One region of the Streptomyces sp. NPDC007808 genome, then DNA from elsewhere that is predicted to be linked to it. Evidence: riboswitches for the same ligand, from Rfam matches in the RefSeq annotation. Region 1 holds a riboswitch; each other region holds the start of a gene.

Evidence for each region. A riboswitch is a leader RNA that binds a small molecule or an ion and turns the genes downstream of it on or off. The one in region 1 is predicted to bind cyclic di-AMP.
Region 2: it holds a riboswitch for cyclic di-AMP, as region 1 does, so the genes downstream of both, ACFYNL_RS15835 (M23 family metallopeptidase) here and ACFYNL_RS31705 (NlpC/P60 family protein) in region 1, are expected to answer to the same signal.
Region 3: it holds a riboswitch for cyclic di-AMP, as region 1 does, so the genes downstream of both, ACFYNL_RS22355 (peptidoglycan DD-metalloendopeptidase family protein) here and ACFYNL_RS31705 (NlpC/P60 family protein) in region 1, are expected to answer to the same signal.

What each region holds. Positions count from the first base shown of each region.
Region 1 is NZ_JBIAEQ010000009.1:163,321-166,574, forward strand. Features, by position in the region: gene pcrA (DNA helicase PcrA) at 1-532, opposite strand, end outside; cyclic di-AMP (ydaO/yuaA leader) riboswitch at 1,155-1,322, shown strand; gene ACFYNL_RS31705 (NlpC/P60 family protein) at 1,330-2,505, shown strand; gene ACFYNL_RS31710 (hypothetical protein) at 2,676-3,029, opposite strand.
Region 2 is NZ_JBIAEQ010000004.1:22,685-25,938, forward strand. Features, by position in the region: gene ACFYNL_RS15830 (aldo/keto reductase) at 1-98, opposite strand, end outside; gene ACFYNL_RS15835 (M23 family metallopeptidase) at 287-1,309, opposite strand; cyclic di-AMP (ydaO/yuaA leader) riboswitch at 1,321-1,484, opposite strand; tRNA gene ACFYNL_RS15840 (tRNA-Met) at 1,811-1,884, opposite strand; gene ACFYNL_RS15845 (dihydrofolate reductase family protein) at 1,960-3,093, opposite strand; gene ACFYNL_RS15850 (MarR family winged helix-turn-helix transcriptional regulator) at 3,209-3,254, shown strand, end outside.
Region 3 is NZ_JBIAEQ010000005.1:690,646-693,899, reverse strand. Features, by position in the region: gene ACFYNL_RS22360 (alpha-galactosidase) at 1-780, shown strand, start outside; cyclic di-AMP (ydaO/yuaA leader) riboswitch at 1,081-1,246, shown strand; gene ACFYNL_RS22355 (peptidoglycan DD-metalloendopeptidase family protein) at 1,251-2,201, shown strand; gene ACFYNL_RS22350 (SGNH/GDSL hydrolase family protein) at 2,492-3,254, shown strand, end outside.

The DNA.
Region 1 (3,254 bases):
CGTAGATCGAGAAGGACGAGGTGAACCCGAGCTTCTTGCTCTCTCGCCGCAGGATGCGCACGCACGCGCTGTGGAAGGTCATCACCCACATCGCGTTCGCCCGTGGGCCGACGAGCTGCTCGACGCGCTCCTTCATCTCGCCCGCGGCCTTGTTGGTGAAGGTGATCGCGAGAATCTGCCCCGGATGCACATTCCGCTCGGCCAGCAGATGGGCGATGCGGTGGGTGAGCACCCGGGTCTTGCCGGAGCCGGCACCGGCCACGATGAGCAGCGGGGTGTCGGAGTGGACGACGGCGGCACGCTGGTTCTCGTTCAGCCCGTCCAGGAGCGCGGCCGCGTCGAGCGCCGGGCGTGGGGCGCCGTCGCGGTAGTAGGCGTCCCGGTCCGGCGGCACGTCGAACTTCCCGCCGAACAGATCGTCCGGAACGGGCTCCGGAGCATGATCGTCCTCGGGCGGTGGCGGGTGTTCTTCCTCATGGGCCCGCGGGGCCTGGAGGTCCGCCAGGAAGCTGTCGTCAAAGAGGCTGCTCATCGCTCTCCGAGTCTAGGGCGCCCCACTGACAGCCCGCCCCCGCCCTTAGAACATCGCCGGATTCCGCACCCCCAGCCTTCCCAGGCCCGCACTCAGGGCACTCGCCACTACCACTCCGCCACGTTCTGTGACCATCGCAACCACTCGCCGTAAGCGGTCACGCTCCTCAAACCATCACCGGCCACCCGAATCCACAGCCGACGATCACACGATCGAGCTACCCGACCACGGCGAGGCCCCCCGGAGGAGACTCCGGGGGACGGGGAGGCGATCACCCGAGACGGCCACGGAGAGGACCCGGAAAACGACCTGAAGACGACCGAAGAGAGCCGGAAGAGGGCCGAGGGAGGACCGAGGGCCGGCCGAGGGCCGGCCGAGAACCGGGAAGACGGCGGGAAGCCACGACGGAGGACACGACCACAACGGGACAGACATCACTCCTCCCCTCGAACCCTCGCAACTCCCCTCAACCACCCCCCGATCACCCCTCGACCACGACGACCTGACTCAAGGTCACGAAAATGTATCGGGCATATCGAACATCAACCTTCACAGGGGCCACATGAGTTGGCTACCGTGCCCGGCAGGCCGTACGACCCCCTCCGGCGAACGTCGCCGGGCCGCGCGGCCTCCGTCGAGTCCGGTGTGCCACCGCGCAACCGGAGCCGGGGACCCACCTAAATTGGGGTGAATCGGCCACATCCCGTCCAGGGAAGGCCGTAGGGCAACCCTTCCGAACCACCCGCCCGAACCCGACAGCTAACTCGGTAGGCGGAACGTGGAAGGAGTCGCCTCCCTTGGCGTCGCACCGCAAGTCGCGTCCCGCTGGTACGCGCGTAGCAGGCATACGGACCCCCGCCCTCGCCACGGCGGCCCTCACCTCCGTCGCCCTGCTGTCCCAGTCGGCCAACGCGAGCCCCTCGACGGACGACAGGCCGAGCCTCGAAGAGGTCGAGAAGAAGGTCGACGACCTCTACCGCCAGGCGGAGTCGGCCACCGAGAAGTACAACGCGGCCAAGGAGAAGACCGCCAAGCAGCGCAAGCGCGTCAGCACCCTCCTGGACGACGTCGCCAAGCGCACCCAGAAGCTCAACGAGGCTCGCGAGGAACTGGGACGCAATGCAGCCGCCCAGTACCGCACCGGAGCCGCCGCCCCCGACACGGCGACCTTCCTCCTGGCGGACACCCCGCAGGACTACTTCGACCAGTCCCAGCTGATGGACCGTATGACCGGCCGCCAGAAGGAGGCGGTCGACGAGTACTTCACCCAGCAGTCGGCGACGATGAAGAAGCGCCGGGAGGCCACCCGGAGCCTTGAGACGCTCACCGAGTCGCAGAACGACCTGCAGGCCGCCAAGACCACCGTCCAGCGGAAGCTCTCCGACGCGCGCGAACTCCTCTCCCAACTGACGGCCGAGGAGAAGGCCCGCCTCGCCGCGATCGAGAAGCGCAAGCAGGAGGAGGCGGCGCGCGAGGCCGCGGAACTGGCCCGTCAGCAGGCGGAGGCCGAACGCCGGCGCCAGGAGGCCGCCCAGCAGCAGGAGGCCGCCCAGCAGGACAGCGAGTCGGCGGAGTCGGGCGTCTCGGAGGCACCGGCGCCCGACTCCTCGTACGCCACCAAGGCCGAGAAAGCCCTGGCCTTCGCCCGCGCCCAGATAGGCAAGCCGTACGTCTGGGGCGCCACCGGCCCCGACTCCTACGACTGCTCCGGCCTCACCCAGGCCGCCTGGAAGGCCGCGGGCGTGGACATCCCGCGCGTCACCTACGACCAGGTCGACGCCGGCACCACGGTCCCCCTCTCCAGCGCACAGCCCGGCGACCTGGTCTTCTTCTACGACGACGTCACCCACGTGGGCATCTACATCGGCAACGGCATGATGATCCACGCCCCCAAGCCCGGCACGTACGTGCGCGAAGAGTCGATCTACTACGACGGCGAGTCGTCGATCCACAGCGTGGTCCGCCCCGCCTGACGCCGGCCACGCGCGGAGAGGGCGAGGGCGCCGCCGGCCCTCTCCGCAGCCGCCCCCGTGGGCGCCGCCGTGAGGTCCCGCGGCTCAAGGCGCCGGCCAGGTCCTGCCGTGGATCGCCGTGGCGGCGTGGCCGGCGGTCGCCGCGGGCGCGGTGCGGTCCTACGCCGAGGTCATGTCCACAGAACGGCGATGAAGACGTTCGCCACGGTCAGCAGCCCCACCAGTGCGAACAGGCTTTTGTCGACCTTCTCCTCGTCCCGCTTCACATAGACCAGCCCGAGGATCACGATCAGCAGCGCCAGCTTCACGCCGATCTTGATGTTGTCGACCGACTGGTCGTCCGCCTGATTGAGGCCGACGAGAATCACCCCGGTGACCAGCATGGTCAGCGCACCGTGCAGCATCGCGGGCACGAACCGGGCGGCACCCTGGCCCATCGCCTTCATCTGGGTGAGGAAACCACCGAGCAGCGCGGCGATACCGATGATGTGCAGGCCGACGAAGAGGTGGATGAGTACGTCCATGGAGCCGGAGCCTAATCAGCGCCGCGAAACCACCCCACACCGCCCCACTCCCTCTTCCGCCCTCGCTCATCCGACCTGACGCGTCCACCCTCACTCACCGTCACCCCCGAGCGGCCCCCACACCCTCCGCCCCCCGCTCCCCGCCTCCTGGAGCGCGCATATATGCGCCCCATAGCACCCCACCATCCCCACCGTTCCCGGAACCGCCAGATCGGTCAGCACCCC
Region 2 (3,254 bases), on a different contig from region 1:
GACTGGGCCTCGTCGGCCGTCCAGCCGAAGACGTTGCCGCCGAGGCAGAGCGGGAAGACCCGCAGGTCGGTGGAGCCGAGTGTGCGCAGAGAGGTCATGCTTCACCTCAACCGCCACGAGGAAGTGGACCATTCCGGGGCGGCGGCGACGTTGCCGTGGACCCGGCCCTCGCGGCCGGTCCCGCACCGGCGCACGGACCGGCGGCCCTGACGTCGGGGGGTCGTCGTCAGGGCCGCCGGGGATGAGTCGTGGGGTGTCCCAAGTACCGCCTCGCGGCGGCCGGGTGTCAGACCGTCAGGCCCTTCCCGCGCAGCCAGGCCATCGGGTCGATGCCGCTCCCGCTGCCGTCGGGGTGGACCTCCAGGTGGAGGTGGGCGCCGGTCACATTGCCGGTGGCGCCCACACGGCCGATGACGTCGCCCGTGTTGACCTTCTGGCCGACGCTCACGCTGATCGAGGACTGGTGGGCGTACCAGATCTCGGTGCCGTCCTCCAGGGTGAGGACCGTCTTGTAGCCGTAGGAACCGTCCCAGCCGGCGAAGGTGATGGTGCCGGTGTGCACCGCCTTGATCAGGGTGCCGGAGGGGGCGGCGAAGTCGAGGCCCGTGTGGTAGCCGGACGACCAGTAGGCGCCGGCCTGACCGAAGGTCGAGGTGACGGTGTACGAGGAGGTCGGCAGCGCGTACTGCTTGGCCAGCTCGGCGAGGCGCTCGGCCTCGGCCTTCTTGCGAGCCTCCTCCTCGGCCGCGGCCTTCGCGGCGGCGGCCTTGGCCTCGGCCTCCTTCTCCGCCTTGGCGGCCGCGGCGGCGGCTTCCTTCTCGGCGGCAGCGACCGCTTCGGCGGCTGCCTTGCTCTCGATCTGGTCCTGCTGCTGCTCGACCTGGGCGATGATCCGGGCCCGCAGCGCCTCACCGGCGTCGCCGGTGCCCTGGGTGGTCTCCTCGGTGGTCGCGCCCATGGTGCTCAGCGCGGTGCCGGTGTCGACGGCCGGGGAGTCGTCGTCGGAGATGAGGGGCAGGTCCGGCATGGTGATGGCGACCGGCGGCTTGCCCGTCTGCGCGGTGGCCATGCCGCCCGCGCCGACGGCGGCTATGACGCCGACGCCGAGAACCGTGGAGCTGCGGGCGAGTCCCCCGCCGCGCTGCTTGGCGACGCGATGCCTGCCTCGTACGGGGCGAATGGACTCCGCGGTGGGGTTCCACTCCTCGAACGGGCCCTCGTCAGTGCGGTAGCGGTCGTAGCCGAAGGTGTCGTCGGTGCGCTGACTCGGCACGAACGGGGCTTGCGTAGCAGGCCTGTTGGACGCCACGTGGGCGTACTCCTTTCCTTCCTTCTCGCCTACCGGGTTAGCTGACGGGTTCGGAGCAGGAAGGTCTCCTACGCGCGTATACCGGCCGTGAGTCCACGGCGGCTTCAGCGCGATTCACCCCAGGGTGGTGGTTCCCCGGTTCCCGTACGGGTACAGGATTCGGCGCGTGCGCACGGAGCCGCCTCTTGTGACGGCTGGGACGACCGCGCTGCGTTATCGAACGTTAATAGACGCGGGGTACGGATTCCAAGCTGTTCTACTTGATCGTTAACGAATTTCGGGCGGACTTACGGGTCATGAGCCCCCTAAAACGGGCGAGTTGACCAGGACTCTGCAGTCACACAGGTACTGACGGTGTGTCAGTTGTTATGCGGAGGGCGGTCACCCGGTCACCGTTGGTGACAACGCGCAAGAGTCGTCACGGCGGCGAAAGCGGAGAAAAAGTCGGCCCCGAACACACTCAGGGCCGGAACTGAATCAGTTCCGGCCCTGAGCCATCAGTAGCGGGGACAGGATTTGAACCTGCGACCTCTGGGTTATGAGCCCAGCGAGCTACCGAGCTGCTCCACCCCGCGGCGATGACTCCATAGTACGCCATCCGCGGGACCCGACGCACACGGCTTTCCGGCGGCAGGCTCCCACCGGCCTTTTCACGGCAGCAGGTGCCCGTTCGGCGCCTTGGCCCGCGCCTCGAACTCGGGCAGGACCACGACGTCCACCCCCCGCTCCGCCAGCGCCCCGCTTCCGTCGGCCCCGACCACGAAGGTGTCCGGCTCCCGCCAGGCCGTCACCACCCGCCGCACCCCCGCGTCGAGGATCAGCCGCGCGCAGGGCAGCGGGCGGGACGCCCGTCGCGTGCACGGCTCCAGGCTGGTGTACACCGTCGCGTCCGCCAGTCTCGGATCGCCGGCGTCGATCTTCGCGAGGGCCGCCTCCTCCGCATGCACCACCGGGTCGCCGGCCTCCCTGGAGTGGCCGCGCGCCAGCTCGGTCCCGTCGGCGGCCACCACCACGGCCCCCACGCTGAAGGCCGTGCGCGACGGCGGGCACTGCGCCGCGAGGTCGCACGCGAGCGCCAGCCAGTGCCGGTCCGCGGCGGCGGGCAGCGTGCCGACGCCGGGCGCCGTCGGCTCGTAGCGCATCAGCACGACGTCCTCGATCCGACGGGTCTCCAGCAGCCGCAGCCGCCCGCCCTGGTACCCGCCCGGCCCGAACAGCCGTGGCGCCTGCGGGTCGCCCACGAACAACGGCGCCAGCACCAGCTGCACCTCGTCGGCCAGCCCCTGCTGGAGCAGCTGGGTGTGGATGAGGCCGCCGCCCTCCACCATCAGCCGCTCGACGCCGCGCACCTCGCGCAGGTGCGTCAGCAGGTCCCGCCAGTCCAGCTCCGCGCCCAGCGCGACCACGTCCGCCGCGACCGGGGCCCGCCGCAGCCGCTCGGCGCCCTTCTCCGTCGTGTAGACGATCTTCTCGCCGCCCGTGTGCCAGAAGTTCGCCGTCGGATCCAGCTCTCCGGAGGCGCTGACCGTGACCTTCAGCGGATACTCCGGCTTGCCCGCCGCCACCCGCGCGGCCCGTCGCTCGGCCGAGTTCACCAGCAGCCGCGGATTGTCCGCCCGGATGGTGCCGGCGCCGACGAGGATCGCGTCCACGGAGGCCCGCACCTCGTCGACCCGGTCGAAGTCGGCCGGGCCGGACAGGAGCAGCCGCTCGGCCGTGGTGTCGTCGAGGTACCCGTCCAGTGAGACGGCGGCGGACAGCAGGACGTAGGGGTACGAGGGCATCGGCGCGCTCTCCGCTCGGCGGTCTCGGTCTTGGTTCACGTGCTTGGTTCACGTGCTTGGTTCAACTCTTGGTTCAACTCTTGGTTCAAGTTTGAAACAAACCTACACTGGGGGCATGACGACTCGCTGGCTCACTCCCGAGGAGCAGCGCGCCTGGCGCG
Region 3 (3,254 bases), on a different contig from region 1:
GGGCTCCTGTCCAGCGCCCCGATCGACTACGTGAAGTGGGACTTCAACCGCTGCTTCACCGATGCCGGCTGGCCCGGGGAGTCCTACCCGCAACGGCTGTGGGTCGACCATGTGCGGGCTCTGTACGGGCTGCTGGACCGGCTGCGGGCCGCCCACCCGGGCGTCGCCTTCGAGTCCTGCTCAGGTGGGGGCGGGCGGATCGACCTGGGGGTGCTGGGCCGTACGGACCAGGTGTGGACCTCGGACAACACCGACCCGCTCGACCGGCTGGCCGTCCAGCACGGCTTCAGTCAGGTCCACCCCGCCCGTGCCATGGCCGCCTGGGTCACCGACAGCCCCAACGCCATGCTCAATCATCGTGCGAGCTCCCTGCGCTTCCGTTTCGTGAGCGCCATGGCCGGGGTGCTCGGGGTCGGCGGTGACCTCGCCCGCTGGAGCGAGGAGGAACTCGCCGAAGCGCGGGAGTGGGTGGCGCTCTACAAGGAGATCAGGCCCGTGGTGCAGCACGGTGACCTCTACCGGCTGCGGCCTCCGAACGGTGGGCTGAGCGCGGTGCAGTACGTGCGCGGAGGCGACGCGGTCGTCCTCGCCTGGCTCCAGGCGCAGCGGTTCGGTGAGCCCGTCCCGGCGCTGCGCCTGCGTGCGCTCGACCCGACAGCATCGTATGAATGCCTTGAAACGGGCGAAACACACAGAGGTGCCGTAATGCTGCATCACGGACTTAAGACCGGATTGTGCGGCGACCTCGATGCGACGGTTATCCGGCTGCGCCGCATCTAGGGGATCTGTCCGAATTCGACTCCTTCATTCCAACTCGCTCCGCAGCGAAGGAAGCTGGAGCAGTGTCACGTGAGCAGCGTCATATTCGTGACGGTGCGTCGCTCGTCATGTTCACGTAATCCATATGTGTTTCAAGGGGCTTTGTGCCGGGAGGCGCCCCGATAATCAACGCAGGGTGACCGGTAATTCCCACAAGGGATCAACAGGAACGCATTCGGACGGAACCCCTCACTTGTTCCCGCGCGTCTTCCTCGCTTACGTTCGCCACCCATCCGGACGGACGCCGAATCCTGCCGCCGACCGGATTCCGCGCTAACTCACCCGTGTACGGCAGGAGCGGGGGACCCACAGGTACAACCGCCTGTTCCGGTCTCCGGAACGGCTTGGGGTCAAGTCGCGTCCCGACGCGGCCGGGCATCTCCAGCCCGCACCCGACAGCTCACCTCGCAGGCGCCGGAGAGGAATTCGCCATGCCCGCGAAGGGTAAGCACCGCCGTCCGAAGTCCCCGCGCTTCACCCGCTCCATCGCCGTCGCCGGAACCGGTGGCGCCGCTCTCGCTCTCCCGCTCATCGGTGCCACCGGCGCCCACGCCGCTCCTTCGCAGTCCGTTTCGGAAAAGGCCGTTCAGGCCCTTCCGGTCGCCGGACAGAAAGCCGCCGAGAAGAAGGAAGCGGCGAAGAAGGCGGATGTGCGGACCTATTCCGTGAAGGTCGGCGACTACCTTTCGAAGATCGCCGACGAGCAGAACGTCGAGGGCGGCTGGAAGAAGCTCTACGCCGACAACCGTGCGGCCGTCGGTGACGACCCGGCGCTGATCCACCCCGGTCTGAAGCTCACCCTCGGTGGCAAGGCCGCGCCGAGCGCCCCCAAGCCGTCGGCGCCGTCCTCCGACTCGACCGCTTCCAAGTCGTCCAAGTCGTCCAAGCCGTCCAAGTCGTCCCAGTCCTCGAAGGCCACCGCGTCGAAGGCGACCACGGCAGCGCAGAGCGCCGACACCGCCGGCGTCACCAATGGCTTCACGGCCCCCGTGGCCGGTGCCGCCGTCGGCACCGCCTACAAGGTCGCGGGCAGCATGTGGTCCAGCGGCTACCACACCGGCGTCGACTTCGTCGTCCCGACCGGTACCTCGCTGAAGGCCGTGGGCGCCGGCACGGTCGTCTCCGCCGGCTGGGCCGGCGCGTACGGCAACCAGGTCGTCATCCAGCTCGCCGACGGCCGCTACGCCCAGTACGCCCACCTGTCGTCCCTCTCGGTGTCGAGCGGCCAGTCCGTCACCGCGGGCCAGCAGGTCGGCCTCTCCGGCTCGACCGGCAACTCGACCGGCCCGCACCTGCACTTCGAGATCCGCACCACCCCGGACTACGGCTCCGACCTCGACCCGGTCGCCTACCTCCGTTCGAAGGGCGTCGCCATCGGCTGACGGTCGTCCTGCCGACGCCGCCTGCTTGACGCACATGCCTGACACACCTGCCTGACACGCAGCCGAAGGCCGGACCTCGATCGCGGGGTCCGGCCTTCGGCGTGTCCGCGGGGAGGGCGGCTCGCTGCGCCCGCAACGCACCTGACCAAAGGGTTATTCCGGGTTTGGCGAACACTTGGTAAGTGGCCTATCTCACCGCTCGTCAACCCTGCCCTACGGTCGCGTAGGTCACATTCGAAGGTGAATCATGTGCCGATGTGGCAGACGATTCGAAGAGTGACAGCAGATCAGTGATCGGGTCGTACGTCGCGGTGGGGGACAGCTTCACCGAGGGCGTCGGCGACCCCGGCCCCGACGGGGCGTTCGTCGGCTGGGCCGACCGGTTCGCGGTCCTCCTCGCGGACCGACGGCCCGAGGGCGACTTCGACTACACCAACCTCGCCGTGCGCGGCAAACTGCTCGACCAGATCGTGGCGGACCAGCTCCCGCAGGCCATCGAAATGGCCCCGGACCTGGTCTCCTTCTGCGCGGGCGGCAACGACATCATCCGGCCCGGCACCGACCCCGACGAGGTCGCCGAGCGGTTCGAGCGGGCCGTCGCCCGGTTGACCTCCGCGGTCGGCACCGTCATGGTGACGACCGGATTCGACACCCGTGGCGTGCCCGTGCTGAAGCATCTGCGCGGCAAGATCGCCACGTACAACGGCCATGTGCGGGCCATCGCCGACCGGTACGGCTGTCCGGTGCTCGACCTGTGGTCCCTGAAGACCGTTCAGGACCGGCGCGCCTGGGACCACGACCGGCTCCACCTGTCCCCGGAAGGGCACACGCGCGTGGCATTGCGCGCGGGCCAGGTCCTCGGCCTCGATGTGCCGGCCGACCCCGATCAGCCCTGGCCGCCGCTCCCGCCGCGCGGCACCCTGGAGATCCGGCGGGACGACGTCCAGTGGGCGCGCGAATTCCTGGTGCCCTGGATCGGGCGGCGACTGCGCGGAGAGTCCTCGGGTGACCATGTGACGGCCAAGGGCGCACTGTCGCCGGACGACATCAAGA